Regions from separate parts of the Kitasatospora sp. NEAU-CNBT7 genome, predicted to be linked through region 1. Evidence: riboswitches for the same ligand, from Rfam matches in the RefSeq annotation. Region 1 holds a riboswitch; the other holds the start of a gene.
The links. Region 1 has a riboswitch for glycine ahead of gcvP (aminomethyl-transferring glycine dehydrogenase). Riboswitches for the same ligand answer to the same signal wherever they lie in the genome.
Positions count from the first base shown of each region.

Region 2: another riboswitch for glycine. It lies ahead of gcvT (glycine cleavage system aminomethyltransferase GcvT); the one in region 1 lies ahead of gcvP (aminomethyl-transferring glycine dehydrogenase).

Region 1 is NZ_JBXQQB010000029.1:10,568-18,169, reverse strand. It holds gene gcvP (aminomethyl-transferring glycine dehydrogenase) at 1-2,108, opposite strand, end outside; glycine riboswitch at 2,348-2,453, opposite strand; partial or broken gene AC2TEW_RS29465 (PRC-barrel domain-containing protein) at 2,652-3,077, shown strand; gene AC2TEW_RS29460 (YsnF/AvaK domain-containing protein) at 3,081-3,824, shown strand; gene AC2TEW_RS29455 (MFS transporter) at 4,021-5,499, shown strand; gene AC2TEW_RS29450 (DNA polymerase IV) at 5,822-7,237, opposite strand; gene AC2TEW_RS29445 (SanA/YdcF family protein) at 7,328-7,602, opposite strand, start outside.
Region 2 is NZ_JBXQQB010000007.1:44,548-52,149, forward strand. It holds gene AC2TEW_RS11880 (enhanced serine sensitivity protein SseB C-terminal domain-containing protein) at 309-1,196, opposite strand; gene AC2TEW_RS11885 (enhanced serine sensitivity protein SseB C-terminal domain-containing protein) at 1,363-2,157, opposite strand; glycine riboswitch at 2,315-2,420, shown strand; gene gcvT (glycine cleavage system aminomethyltransferase GcvT) at 2,597-3,715, shown strand; gene gcvH (glycine cleavage system protein GcvH) at 3,793-4,173, shown strand; gene glyA (serine hydroxymethyltransferase) at 4,261-5,526, shown strand; gene AC2TEW_RS11905 (L-serine ammonia-lyase) at 5,679-7,046, shown strand; gene AC2TEW_RS11910 (ATP-binding protein) at 7,412-7,602, opposite strand, start outside.

The sequences.
Region 1 (7,602 bases):
CCGAACTTGCCCGGCTTGGCGAGGCCGACCAGGGCGTTCAGGTTGGCGCCGTCGACGTACACCTGGCCGCCGGCCTCGTGCACCAGGGCGCAGATCTGGGTGATCTCGGTCTCGTACACGCCGTGGGTGGACGGGTAGGTGACCATCAGCACCGAGAGCTGGTCGCGGTGGAGCTCGATCTTGGCCTTGAGGTCCTCGACGTCCACGTCGCCGTCGACCAGCGTCTTGACCACGACGACCCGCATGCCGGCCATCACGGCGGAGGCGGCGTTGGTGCCGTGCGCGGAGGACGGGATCAGGCAGACGTCGCGCTGGGCGTCACCGTTGGCCAGGTGGTAGGCGCGGACGGCGAGCAGGCCGGCCAGCTCGCCCTGGGAGCCGGCGTTGGGCTGGATGGAGACGGCGTCGTAGCCGGTCACCTCGACCAGCTGCTGCTCCAGGCCGTGGATCAGGCTGAGGAAGCCCTGGACCTGCTCGGCGGGGGCGAAGGGGTGCAGCTGGCCGAACTCGGGCCAGGTCACCGGCTCCATCTCGGTGGTCGCGTTGAGCTTCATGGTGCAGGAGCCCAGCGGGATCATGCCGCGGTCCAGCGCGTAGTCGCGGTCCGACAGGCGGCGCAGGTAGCGCAGCATGGCGGTCTCGGAGCGGTGGCTGTGGAAGACCGGGTGGGTGAGGTACTCGTCCTCGCGCAGCAGGGCGGCGGGCAGCGTGTCGGCGGCCTCGGCGACCTCGGTGTCCTTCAGGCCGAAGGCGGCCCAGACGGCGGCCAGGTGCTCGCGGGTGGTGGTCTCGTCGCAGGAGATCGAGACGGTGTCGGCGCCGGCCTTGAACAGGTTGACACCGGCCTCGGCCGCGGCGGCGACCACCTCGGCGGCACGGCCGGGGACGCGGGCGGTGACGGTGTCGAAGAACGCGCCGTGGACGAGCTCCACGCCGCCGGCCGTCAGGCCCTCGGCGAGGGCGGCGGCGTAGCGGTGGGTGCGGCGGGCGATGTCGGCCAGGCCGTCGGGGCCGTGGTAGACGGCGTACATGGAGGCCATCACGGCGAGCAGCACCTGGGCGGTGCAGATGTTGCTGGTGGCCTTCTCGCGGCGGATGTGCTGCTCGCGGGTCTGCAGGGCCAGGCGGTAGGCGCGGTTGCCGTCGCGGTCGACCGAGACGCCGACCAGGCGGCCGGGCAGGTTGCGGGCGTACTGGGCGCGGACGGCCAGGTAGCCGGCGTGCGGGCCGCCGAAGCCCATCGGCACGCCGAAGCGCTGCGAGGTGCCGCAGGCGATGTCGGCGCCGAGCTCGCCCGGCGACTTCAGCAGGGTCAGCGCCAGCAGGTCGGCGGCGACCGCGACGACCGCGCCGAGGCCGTGCGCCTGCTCGATCAGCGGTGCGAGGTCGCGGACCGCGCCGGAGGCACCGGGGTACTGGAGCAGCACGCCGAAGACGCCGCGCTCGGCGATCTCGGCCGGGATGCCGTCGGACAGGTCGGCGACGACCACCTCGACGCCGGTCGGCACGGCGCGGGTCTCGATCACCGCGACGGTCTGCGGCAGGGTGTCGGCGTCGATCAGGAAGACACCGCCCTTGACCTTGGTGACCCGGCGGGCCAGCGCCATCGCCTCGGCGGCGGCGGTGCCCTCGTCGAGCAGCGAGGAGCCGGAGGTGTCCAGGCCGGTCAGGTCGGAGACCAGGGTCTGGAAGTTGAGCAGCGCCTCCAGGCGGCCCTGGGAGATCTCCGGCTGGTACGGGGTGTAGGCGGTGTACCAGGCCGGGTTCTCCAGCACGTTGCGCAGGATCACCGGCGGGGTGAAGGTGCCGTAGTAGCCGAGGCCGATCATCGAGGTGAGGACCTGGTTGCGGTCGGCCAGCTCGCGCAGTTCGGCGAGCACCTGGGCCTCGCTGCGGCCGGCCGGCAGGCCGAGCGCGGTGAGGCTCTTGATGGTGTCGGGCACGGCGGCGTCGGACAGCTCGTCCAGGGAGGCGTAGCCGACGTGGGCCAGCATCTTCTCCTGGGCGGCCGCGTCGGGGCCGATGTGGCGGGTCTCGAAGGGGCTGGCCAGCTCGAGTTCGGCGAGGGTGGCGTCGCTGCGGCGACCGTGGGTCGGCTGGGCGTTCATGGGGGTCGAGGCCTCCTGGTCGATGACCGGCTGGGGTGCGGGCGCCGACCGGCCTGCACCGCCGCTGGGCGGCGGGGACCATGAGCGCACGAACCCGACAGGCCTCCCCCTCTGTCATCGGGACCTGAGAGCTTCGCCCGCACGGGCGGCCCGGAGGGCCACCTGTCGGCTTGCACCGTCGGTGAGGGTGGTGCCGTCGGCTCCCGCGCCGGCGGTCCTGCCCTGCTTTCCAGAGTGACCTGTCCCACACGGTACGGGTGCCTGAGAGATTCCGGGGAGGAGTTGCTCCTTCGGCGCCCTGGACGCCCGCCGCGGCGGGCCCAGGGACTCTCCCGAGCGGGCTCGGCGGTCGCCGCCCAGGGTACCAGCGAGATTCCCGCGGATCACGGGCCAGGGGCGGCCGGTCCGCACTGCCGTTCCCCGGACGGCGGCGCCCGGGTCGCCCACGTCCGATTGATGGCTTTTCGTGTGAAGTGGCGGGCGGCCAGCTCCTCCGACCGCCCCCCGACGGACTGGTCAGGAGCAGGCGGACTGGAGGACAGCGTGCAGACCGATATCGATCCGCGCGACCTGATCGGACACAAGGCGGTCGACCGGAACGGTGACAAGATCGGTACGGTCGACGAGGTGTATCTCGACGACGCGACCGGGGAGCCCGAGTGGGCTGCGGTGCGGACCGGGATCTTCGGCCGGGACGCCTTCGTCCCGCTGACCACCAGCGAGTTCGCCGGCGACGAGTTGCGGGTCCCGTACGACAAGTCGCTGATCAAGGAGTCCCCGGACTTCGGGGTGGGCCAGCACCTCTCGCCCGCGCAGGAGTTGCAGCTCTACCGCTACTACGGGCTGGACGCGGGCGGCGGCACCCCGCCGCCGCCGTCGGCGACCAACGGTTCGGCCGCGGCGGCCGCCGCCGTGGCCGCCGACCGCAGCAAGGACCGGGACTTCGGCAAGGTCTCCTCCTCGCCGCAGACGATGACCGCGCCCGAGCCGGGCACGACCAACGCCGCGCCGTTCGCCCCGCACGCCGCCGCCCCGATGGCGCCGCCGGCCTCCGCCCCGGCCCCGGCGCCGCAGGCGGCACCCGCCGAGGACCCGCCGACCATGCAGCTCGGCTCCCCGCTGGCCGCCCACCAGGCGACCACCCAGCACGGCCCGCCGCAGTCCGCGGCCCCGCAGCCGTCCAACCACCACGACGCCCAGGGCGACACCAGGATGCCGGGCGCGGCGCAGCAGCCGGCGGGCCCGGCGTCCAGCGCGCCGAGCGGGCCGGTGGAGATCACCTGCCGCGAGGAGCGGCTGGACATCACCACCGAGTGGCACGTGCTGGGGACCGCGCGGCTGCGCAAGTACGTGACCAGCGAGCCGGTGGAGCGCAAGGTGCCGGTGGTCCGGGAGCGGGTCCGGGTGGAGCGGGTGCCGGTGACCGAGGCGGAGCGGGCGTCGCTCAGCGAGCAGGAGATCGTCGAGGGGATGGAGGAGGTGACCCTGCGCGAGGAGCGGGCGGTGGTGCGCAAGTACCTGGCCCCGATCGAGCGGGTGCGCCTGGTGGTGGAGCGGTACACCGAGGAGGAGGTGATCCGCGAGGAGCTGCGCCGCGAGCAGGTGGAGATCCACGACAGCACGTCGGCCACGAATCCTCCGGTGCCGCCGCCGGTCGGGCCGGTGCAGCGGCCCGCCGAGCCCTCCCTGCGGCCGGAGCCGCTGCGGCCGTCCTGAGCCGCCGCGGTCCGCGCCGGCCGCCCGCCACCGAGGTCCCGTCCCCGCCGCCGCGGGGGCGGGACCTCCGCGCTGCCGAAGCTTCAGCGATCGATATTTGACACAGTGAACTATTCAGCGGCATGGTTACTTCATTCGATTCACTATCTCTCGCCTGAAGCACTGAGCTCGGGCAGCCAGAACCGGAGGAAGAACCGTGAGTGAGGCATCTCAGCCCACCATCACGGCCGACAAGCCGACCAGCGCCCGGGTGCTCCCCGCCCTGGTGCTGGCCATGCTGGCGTTCAGCGTGGTGCAGACCGCAGTCGTCCCGATCCTGCCCTCGCTGGCCAAGGAACTGAACGTCTCCGGCTCCAACATCACCTGGCTGATGACGGCCAACCTGCTCTCGGCCGCCGTCCTGACCCCGCTGCTCGGCCGCTTCGGCGACCTGCGGGGCCGCAAGCCGATGCTGCTGGTCTCGCTGGCCGGCCTGGTGGCCGGTTCCGCGCTCGCCGTCGGCACCCACTCCTTCACCTGGCTGGTCGTCGCCCGCGTCCTGCAGGGCGCCGGCGGTGGCGTGCTGCCGCTGGCCATCAGCATCGTCCGTGACGAGCTCCCCCGGGAGAAGGTCACCGGCGGCGTCGCGGCGATCAGCGCCTCGATGGGCGTCGGCAGCGGCCTCGGCCTGGTCGCCACCGGCCTGCTGCTGGAGCACTGGAGCTACAAGTCCATCTTCTGGATGGGCCTGATCTTCGGTCTGATCGCGGTCGCCCTGGTCGCCCTGCGGGTGCCCAAGGACCCGGTCGTCGACAAGGAGGGCGGCGCCGACCCGCTCGGCGCGCTCACCCTGGCCGGCTGGCTCTCCGCGCTGCTGGTCGCCGTCAGCCAGGGCAACAACTGGGGCTGGACCTCCAACAAGACCCTCGGCCTGTTCGCCGTCGCCGCTGTCGTCGCCCTGGTCTGGATCATCATCGAGACCAAGGTCAGCCACCCGCTGGTCGACATGAAGATGATGTCCCGCCCGGCCGTCGCCTTCACCAACATCTCCGGCCTGCTCATCGGCTTCGGGATGTACGGCTCCTTCCTGGTGATCAGCAACTTCGCGCAGACCCCGGAGAAGCTCGCCCACTACGGCTTCACCGCCACCGTGCTGCACGCCGGCGTCATGCTGCTGCCGTCCGCCGTCGGCTCGATGGTCGCCGCCCCCGTCGGCGCCCTGCTGATCGCCCGCCGCGGCCCGCGCCTGCCGCTGGTGCTCGGCGGCGTGCTCGGCGCGGCCGCCATGGTCTACCTCGCCGTCCGCCACAGCGCCGAGGGCGACATCTACACCGCCTCCGCCGTGTTCGGCCTCGGCGTCGGCCTCGCCTACGCCGCGATGCCGGCCTACATCAACGGCGCCGTGCCGATCGAGCAGAGCGGCATCGCCAACGGCATGAACGCGGTGCTGCGCACCGTCGGCGGCGCCGTCGGTACCGCCGTGATGGGCGCCATCCTGACCGGCGACACCATCAAGGGCCTGCCGATCCCGGTGCTGCTGCCCACCCTGGACGCCTACAAGCACGCGTTCTGGACCGCCGGCGTGATGTGCCTGATCGCCGCCGCCGTCCCGTTCGCCATCCGCACCATCAAGCCGGCCACCACGCCCGTCGAGGCGGCCGCCCCCAGCCCCGCGCTGGCCAAGACCGACGCCTGACGAGGCGTCCCCCCTCGCGCTCGGGACGGGGCGCGAGGAGACCGGGCCCCGGTGGGTCGACGAGGGCATCGCGACCACCCCGGCCCCGGCCGACCGACGGCTCCGCACCTGGACGGGTGCGGGGCCGTCGTCGTACCCGCACCCCGCCCGGCGGCGCGGCGTCGGGTGAGCGCGGGCGTAGCCGGGCGCGGCGGCTCGGCACACGCGCAGTTCCGGCCAGCAGCAGCGCGACCAGGGGCACCACCGCTCAGTTCAGCGCCGCGGCAGCGGCGGGTGAGCGCAGGCGAAGCTCGACGCAGCGCCGGCCCGGCGCAGGCGCAGCTCAGCGCAGCGGCAGCGCGGCGGAGGGCTGCAGCGCCGGGTCGTCGACGGAGAAGGTGCGCACCCGCCCGGGCGGGCTGTCCGGGGTCTCGAACCGGACCGTCACCCGTCCCACCCCGCTGCCCTGCACCCAGCCCGGGCCGTACTCCTCGTGCGTCACGTCCTGGCCCGGCCACCAGCGACGCACCGCCTCCGGCTCGGGCTCCGGCTCAGCGGCCGGTGCCTCCCGGACCACCTGCGGCACGGCGTGCAGGCCGGCGCCCTGCGCCTCGGCCCGTTCCTCGGCCTCGGCGCGCTCCTGGGCCTCGGCGGCCTCCCGGACCGCCTGCGCGAACAGGTCCTCCTGGGTGTAGTCCGCCAGCTGGGCGACCCCCACCCCGAGCAGCCGGACCCCGCCGGTGGTGTCCACCTGCATCGCCAGCCGTCTGGCGGTGGACGCGATCACCTCCGGGTCGTCGGTCGGCCCGCGCAGCGTCTCCGAACGGGTCAGGGTGGAGAAGTCGAAGCGGCGGACCTTGAGCACCACCGTGCGGCCCGACCGCCCGGTCGCCCGCAGCCGGCCCACGCAGCGCGCGGCCAGCACGTCGATCTCGTGCATGATCCGGTCCCGGTCGGCCAGGTCGACCTCGAAGGTGTCCTCGACCGACACCGACTTGGCGTCCCGGTCCGCGACCACCGCCCGCTCGTCGAGACCTGTCGACATCTGGAACACCCCGGCGCCGTGCGCCCGGCCGAGCAGCTGCACCAGCTCCTCCAGCCCCGCCGCCGCCAGATCGGCGACCGTAGTGAGCCCCACCCGCCGCAGCACCTGCTCGGTGGCGGGACCGACGCCCGGCAGCGCGCGGACCGGCATCGGGCTGAGCACCGCCTGCTCGGAACCGACCTCCACCAGCACCAGGCCGTCCGGCTTGGCCTGCTCCGAGGCGATCTTCGCCATCAGCTTCGACCCGGCCGCGCCGACCGAGGCCGTCAGGCCGGTCCGCTCCAGGATGTCGGCCCGCAGGTCCTCTGCCAGCGCCAGCACCAGCTCGTTCCCCTCGGCCGGGCCCGCCGCGGCCAGCGCCGGACCGTACGGGCCCGCCTCCAGGTCCACGAAGGCCTCGTCCAGGCTGAGCGGCTCGACCAGCGGCGAGCGCTCGCGCAGCAGGCCCATCACGATGTCGCTGGCCCACCGGTACGCCTCGAACCGGCCGGTCAGGAAGGCCGCGTTCGGGCAGAGCCGGCGTGCCTGCGCCATCGGCATCGCCGAGTGCACGCCGAACCTGCGCGCCTCGTAGGAGGCGGTGGACACCACCCCGCGGCCGCCGAGCCCGCCGACCACCACCGGCTTGCCGCGCAGGCTCGGCTTGGCCGCCTGCTCCACCGCGGCGAAGAAGGCGTCCATGTCGAGGTGGATGATGCTCGGCACTGTCCGCACCCGTCGATCATCCCGCAGGGCTCTGACATTCCGTTCGAGCCACGGGACGGCCGGCGCTCGAACCGCCCGCGCGGGGCCGCCACGACCGGCTCAGCCCGCCGCCGCGTCCGCCAGCGCCCGGTCGACCCCGGCCTCGCGCGGGCCGAGGAACTGCGGGTCGGGCTGCAGCCAGGCGTCCAGCGCCGCCTTGCCCGCCCCCGGGATCTCCCGGAGCCCGCCGTAGAACCAGGTCGCGTCGTGCCACTCGTCCACGCCGACCGCGTACGAGTCGATGCCCGCCGCCCGGCACAGCGCCAGCGCCCTGCGCACGTGGAAGGTCTGACTGACCAGCACCGCCCGGTCGACCCCGAAGATCTGCCGCGCCC
Region 2 (7,602 bases), on a different contig from region 1:
GTTTCTCAGCTTGCGCGTTCGCCTTCGTGGGGCTCGCTACGCGCTCTGCATTGCGCAGCACTCTGTGTCATTCGGACAGCCTTGCGCCAGACCTCACAACCGAAGGATGCCCAACTGTGATCTGCCTGCATGCACGACTGTTTCCGCCGCATATCGCTCTTCACACAGGTGTTACGTGCCTGTCAAGACGCCCGCTGACGGATGGTCGCCAGTGGCGGAAAACTGCCAGGTCGGCGCGGGGGGACAAAAGGAAGCACCCGTGGGCGAAAACGCCTACGGGTGCTCAGAAAATGGCATACGAACGTATTTCAGCGGCCCGGGTAGCCCTGCCACGGCTGCTGCGGCCAGCCCGCCACCGACTGCCCCTGCGGGGGCGGATAGCCGTACCCCGGGTACGGCGGCTGCGGGGCCGCCTGCTGCGGGCCGAACCGGGCCTCGCGGTCGTAGAACGGACGCGCGTTGGCCAGCAGCCACATCGCCACCGGGTCGAACTCGTCGGCCAGCATCACCGTCGACACCGAGGTGCCCTCCGGCAGGTGCGCCACCGCGCGCTGGACCAGCGCCCGGGCCGCCTCGACCGCGGGCGGCGAGGTGTCGTACAGGTCGAGGCCGATCGCCAGGTAGGGCTCGCCGAGCGCGGGCCGCACCCAGACCTGCCGCAGCGAGCGCAGCGGCCTGACCTCGGCCGCCTGGTGCTCCAGCTGGGCGTAGAACTGCGGGACGGCCAGCTGGGGTTCGGCCAGCTGCAGCGGGCCGGCCGGGAGCCGGTCCAGGCCCACCGCGATCCGGCGCAGGTCCGCCCAGGGCACGCCGACCCCGCCGCCGGGCACGTGCGGGTCCAGCCACAGGCCCCAGCGGGTCCGGTAGAGCGCGTTGGCGATCTCCAGCCCGGAGATCGCCTCGTGGCCCCGGGCCCAGCCGCTCGCGCTCAGCTGCCCCGGCGAGGTGACGGCGGGCGCGTAGCCGAGACCGCCGATGTCCATGTTCCCGTACTGGGCGTCGGGGCTGCCGGGCTGTCCGTGCCACAGCAGCATCCAGACCTGGCCCTCGGCCAGCGCGCGCAACAGCGCTTCGTAGGCCTCGTACCGCTCGGGCGCGACCTGGGCCAGGGCACGCTCGATCGCCCCCGGGTCACCACCGGGGCGCGCCTGGCCCCACTGGCCCGGCGCGCCGCCGCCTGCCGCTCCCGCGCTCACGCGCCCACCTCGCTCTCGCCCGTCCCGTCGCCCCCGCGGCCCCGCCGCGCGGACTGTCGGCAGCAACCCTATGGGGCAGGGCCGACAGCCGTCATACCGCCGTCCCCCTACTGGACGGTCACCGCCGCGGCGGGCCGCCCGCGGGGCCCGGCCCCGGGCCCGCCGTTCAGGCGCGGACGTAGAACGGCCGCACCTGGGTGACCAGCCAGTCGACCACCGGGTCGGCGGCCAGGTCCAGCAGCACCAGGTGGACGCCCCAGGCCGGGGCGGCGGTTCCGAGCGCCCGGCCGAGCGCCTCGCCCACCCGGGCCGGGTCGGCGGGCAGCGCGGGGTCGAGCTGGATGCCCAGGTAGAGCAGGGTGGCCTCGCCCTCCACCTTGGCCAGCGCCCGACGGGCCGTCAACACCTCTGGCAGCATCGCGAGTTCGGATCCGGCGGCGGCCAGGAAGGCGTACGGCTCCTGGTGCGGCTCGGGCTCCTTGAGGGCGACCCGCGCCCCCTCGGGCACGCCGCCGTCCGCCGGCCGATCGCCCTGCGGGCCGCGCCGCAGCTCGCCGACGCCCTCCGGCGGCACCGGGATGCCGACCGGCGCCTCGGGGTTGACCGCGATGCCGATCCCCAGCGGCAGGCCGCGGGCGAACTCCCACATCGGCGCGATGGCGAAGGCCATCCCGGGCGCCTGGCGCAGGAACTCCTCCTGGGAGGAGAAGACCGGCACGTACGGCGCGCCGGCCAGTTCGATGGTCGGCAGGTCCAGCGACTGGCCCTGCTGGTCGGCGCCGGCCGGCAGCGGGATCCACACCTGGCTGCGGGCCAGCACCTCGATCACCCGGGGCGTGGCGCCCGGGTCGCCCAGGGCCGCGGTGAGCACCTGTTCCAGCTCGTTGACCGGCCAGCTCCCGCCCTCGGGAGCCGCGCCCGGCTCCGTCCAAGGCCGTGCCTCGCCCGCCGGGTACCCCATCCGTCTCTGCCCCTTCCGCCCTGACCGGGCGAGCCCGCGCGCCGCGCGCCGTGCGCGGGCCGAAGAACCGTCCCGCAGAGCGTATCGCCCGGCCCCCCTCCCGCAGGGCCCCGCAGGCATGCCATGATGACCCCGATCGAACTTCATACTGGCCGCTCGAACCCGCGCGGGAGAGTCCGGAGTGCCGTTCCACGGCACGGGCCGGCGCCGAAGGAGCAAGTCCTCCCCGGAATCTCTCAGGCCACCCATACCGCGCGGGCGAGGCACATCTGGAAAGTGGACACGGCCGCGCCGTGCGCCCACCCACGGTGCAAGCCGCCATTCTTGTGTGCGGTGAAGCTCTCAGGTTGTGACGACAGACGGGGAGACTCCACCCCCGCATGCCCGCATCCAGGTGCGGGCGCGCTCCGTGAGTGTCCAGCCAAGGAGTCCCGCCGCCATGTCCCTCCGCCACACCGCGCTCGACGCGCTGCACCGCTCGCTCGGTGCCACCATGACCGACTTCGCCGGCTGGGACATGCCGCTGCGCTACGGCTCCGAGCGCGAGGAGCACCTCGCGGTCCGCACCCGGGCCGGGCTCTTCGACCTCTCCCACATGGGTGAGATCACCGTCAGCGGCCCGCAGGCGGGCGAACTGCTGGACCACGCGCTGGTCGGCTTCATCTCCGCGCTCGGCGTGCTGCGGGCCCGCTACACCATGATCTGCCGCGAGGACGGCGGCATCCTCGACGACCTGATCGTCTACCGCACCGGCGAGACCGAGTACATGGTGGTCGCCAACGCCTCCAACGCCCAGGTGGTGCTGGACGCGCTGACCGAGCGGGCGGCCGGCTTCGACGCCGAGGTCCGCGACGACCGCGACGCCTACGCGCTGCTCGCCGTCCAGGGCCCGGAGGCCAACGGCATCCTGGCCTCGCTGACCGACGCCGACCTGCCGGCGCTGAAGTACTACGCGCTGCTGCCCGCCACCGTCGCCGGCCGCGAGGTGTGGCTGGCCCGCACCGGTTACACCGGCGAGGACGGCTTCGAGATCTTCTGCGCCCCCGCGGACGCCGAGCACCTGTGGCAGGAGCTCAGCAAGGCCGGCGCCGACAAGGGCCTGGCGGCCTGCGGCCTGTCCTGCCGCGACACCCTCCGGCTGGAGGCGGGCATGCCGCTGTACGGGCACGAGCTGTCCACCGACCTCACCCCGTTCGACGCCGGCCTCGGCCGGGTGGTGCGCTTCGACAAGACCACCAACGACGGCCGCTTCGTCGGCCGCGAGGCGCTGGAGCGGGCCGCCGCCGCGGCCGGGACCGCCCCGCCGCAGGTGCTGGTGGGCCTGGTCTCCGAGGGCAAGCGGGTGCCGCGCGCCGAGTACGCGGTGGTCTCCGCCGAGGGCACCCCGATCGGCCGGATCACCTCCGGCGCCCCCTCCCCCACCTTGGGCAAGCCGATCGCCATCGCGTACGTGGACGCCGCGCACGCCGCCCCGGGCACCGCGGTCGCGGTCGACGTCCGCGGCAAGCACGAGCCGGTCGAGGTCGTCGCGCTGCCGTTCTACAAGCGCGCCCGCTGACCCGCACCAACCCGACAGGCCGGTCCGCCCAGCGGACTGCTTCGCCCTACCCTCTTGCGATCCTGGAGAATGACGTCATGAGCAACCCCACGCACCTGCAGTACACCAAGGAGCACGAGTGGCTGACCGCGGCCGACGCTGACGGCGTCTCGACCGTCGGCATCACCAAGCACGCGGCCGACGCGCTCGGCGACATCGTGTACGTCCAGCTCCCGGAGGTCGGCGACACCGTGACCGCCGGCGAGACCTGTGGTGAGCTCGAGTCCACCAAGTCGGTCAGCGACCTGTACTCGCCGGCCACCGGCGAGATCGTCGAGATCAACCAGGCCGTCATCGACGACCCGGCCCTGGTCAACGGCGAGCCCTTCGAGGGTGCCTGGCTGTTCAAGCTCAAGGTCGAGGCGACCGACGAGCTGCTGGACGCCGAGGCCTACACCGCGTTCACCAGCGGCGCCTGACCCACCGCGTGAAAGGGGGCCGGCCGCAGCGCGGCGGACGGCCCCTTCCCCTCAGGTAACCGCCCAGCCCCACGGGAAGACCCACTCATGACGGTTCTCAACCAGTCCCTGCACGCGCTCGACCCGGAGATCGCCGCCGCGGTCGACGCCGAGCTGCACCGCCAGCAGACCACCCTCGAAATGATCGCCTCCGAGAACTTCGCCCCCGTGGCGGTCATGGAGGCCCAGGGCTCGGTCCTGACCAACAAGTACGCCGAGGGCTACCCCGGCAAGCGCTACTACGGCGGCTGCGAGCACGTCGACGTGGTCGAGCAGATCGCGATCGACCGGATCAAGGAGCTGTTCGGCGCCGAGCACGCCAACGTCCAGCCGCACTCCGGCGCGCAGGCCAACGCGGCCGCGATGTTCGCGCTGATCCAGCCGGGCGACACCATCCTGGGCCTGAGCCTGGCGCACGGCGGCCACCTCACCCACGGCATGAAGATCAACTTCTCCGGCAAGCTCTACAACGTGGCCGCGTACCACGTGGACGAGACCGGCGTGGTCGACATGGCCGAGGTCGAGCGGCTCGCCAAGGAGCACCAGCCCAAGCTGATCATCGCCGGCTGGTCCGCCTACCCGCGCCAGCTGGACTTCGCCGAGTTCCGCCGCATCGCGGACGAGGTCGGCGCGCTGCTGATGGTCGACATGGCGCACTTCGCCGGCCTGGTCGCGGCGGGTCTGCACCCGTCCCCGGTGCCGTACGCCGACGTGGTGACCACCACCACCCACAAGACCCTGGGCGGCCCGCGCGGTGGCGTGATCCTCTCCAAGGCCGAGTACGCCAAGAAGATCAACTCCGCGGTCTTCCCCGGCCAGCAGGGCGGCCCGCTCGAGCACGTGATCGCCGGCAAGGCCGTGGCCTTCAAGGTCGCCGCCTCGGAGGAGTTCAAGGAGCGCCAGCAGCGCACCCTGGAGGGCGCCAAGATCCTCGCCGAGCGCCTGCTGCAGGCCGACGCGACCGAGGCCGGCGTCTCCGTGCTCTCCGGCGGCACCGACGTCCACCTGGTCCTGGTCGACCTGCGTAACTCCCAGCTCAACGGCCAGGACGCCGAGGACCGGCTGCACGAGGTCGGCATCACGGTCAACCGCAACGCCGTCCCGAACGACCCGCGCCCGCCGATGGTCACCTCCGGCCTGCGGATCGGCACCCCGGCGCTGGCCACCCGCGGCTTCCAGGCCGCGGACTTCCGCGAGGTCGCCGACATCATCGCCGAGGCGCTGCTGCCCGCCTTCGACGGGACCAAGGCCACCGCGCTGAAGGCCCGCGTGACCGCGCTGGCCGAGAAGTACCCGCTCTACCCGAACCTGTAGTTCACCCCGGGGTACGGCGGACGACCCCCGCCGTACCCCTCGGTTCTCCGGGGCACCGCGCACACTGGACAGTGGACCGCGGTGCCCCGCGCCGTGCCCGCACCCCCCAAGCACCTCCGCACGTCTCCACGTGACCAGACAAGGACGTCCCCGTGGCCATCAGCGTCTTCGACCTCTTCTCCATCGGCATCGGTCCGTCCAGCTCCCACACGGTCGGCCCGATGCGGGCGGCCCGGATGTTCGCCCGCCGCCTGAAGTCCGAGGGTCTGCTGGCCCAGGCCGTCTCGGTGCGCGCCGAACTGTTCGGCTCGCTCGGCGCGACCGGCCACGGCCACGGCACCCCGAAGGCCGTCCTGCTCGGCCTGGAGGGCAACTCCCCGCGCACCGTCGACGTCGACCAGGCCGACCTGGACGTCGAGCGGATCAAGGCCGAGAAGCGGCTGCGGCTGCTCGGCGCCCAGGAGATCGCCTTCGACCCGGACACCCAGCTGGTGCTGCACCGCCGCAAGTCGCTGCCCTACCACGCCAACGGCATGACCCTGTGGGCCTTCGACGCCGAGGGCGCCACCGTCCTGGAGAAGACCTACTACTCGGTCGGCGGCGGCTTCGTGGTCGACGAGGACGCCATCGGCGCCGACCGGGTGGTCCCCGACGACACCGCGCTGCGCTACCCCTTCCGCACCGGCGAGGAGCTGCTGCGGCTCACCCGGGAGACCGGCCTGTCGATCTCCGGCCTGATGCTGGAGAACGAGAAGGCCTGGCGCTCCGAGGCGGAGATCCGGGCCGGGCTGCTGGAGATCTGGGGCGTGATGAAGGAGTGCGTCGACGCCGGCATGGCCCGCGAGGGCATCCTGCCCGGCGGCCTGAAGGTCCGCCGCCGCGCGGCCTCCGGCGCCCGCGCGCTGCGCGCCGAGGGCATCGGCCCGGCCAACGCGATGGAGTGGGTCACCCTCTACGCGATGGCCGTCAACGAGGAGAACGCCTCCGGCCAGCGGGTGGTGACCGCCCCGACCAACGGCGCGGCGGGCATCATCCCGGCGGTCCTGCACTACTTCCAGAACTTCATCCCCGGCGCCGACGACGACGGCATCGTCCGCTTCCTGCTGGCGGCCGGCGCGATCGGCATGCTGTTCAAGGAGAACGCCTCCATCTCCGGCGCCGAGGTCGGCTGCCAGGGCGAGGTCGGCTCCGCCTGCTCGATGGCGGCCGGCGGCCTCGCCGAGGTCCTCGGCGGCTCCCCGGAGCAGGTCGAGAACGCGGCCGAGATCGGCATCGAGCACAACCTGGGCCTGACCTGCGACCCGGTCGGCGGCCTGGTCCAGATCCCCTGCATCGAGCGCAACGGCATGGCGTCGGTCAAGGCCGTCACCGCCGCCCGGATGGCCCTGCGCGGCGACGGCCGGCACCACGTCTCCCTCGACAAGGCGATCAAGACCATGAAGGAGACCGGCGCCGACATGAAGATCAAGTACAAGGAGACCTCCCGCGGCGGCCTGGCGGTCAACGTCATCGAGTGCTGAGCCGCGCCCCCCGGGGGGGGGGTGCCCCCGGGGGGGGCGGTACGGAATCCGCACGTGAGGCGACCGTTGGCTGAATAATCAGAGGCCGTCACGCGAATCTATTCGCACACTGAAGGTGAAGTGGGTTACAAACCTTCCAATCCAATTTGCTCACATGCTGAGACCGTGCGATAGTCGAACAAGTCGGGCGTTGCGAGACGCCTGACGCGATCCACGGCCTCCATGACCCGGTCCGGCCGTCACCACCGCGCGGCGAGCACCCCCTAGGCCTGCACGGTGACCTGCAGGGGCCCCTGAACCGCGTACACCGTGGACGGGGGCCCCGCACTGTTTCCCGGGCCCGTCCCCCGGCCGCTCCGGGCCGCTCAGGCCGTCGTGCGCTCGCGCACCTTGAGCTCGAACCAGACGCCCTTGCCGCGGGGCAGCAGATCCGCGCCCCAGCGGTCGGCGATCTCCGACACCACCCGCAGGCCGTGCCCGGACTCGTGCAGCGGCTCGGCCGCCATGATCAGACAGGGCAGCGCCCGCGAGGAGTCCCGCACCTCGACCCGCACCA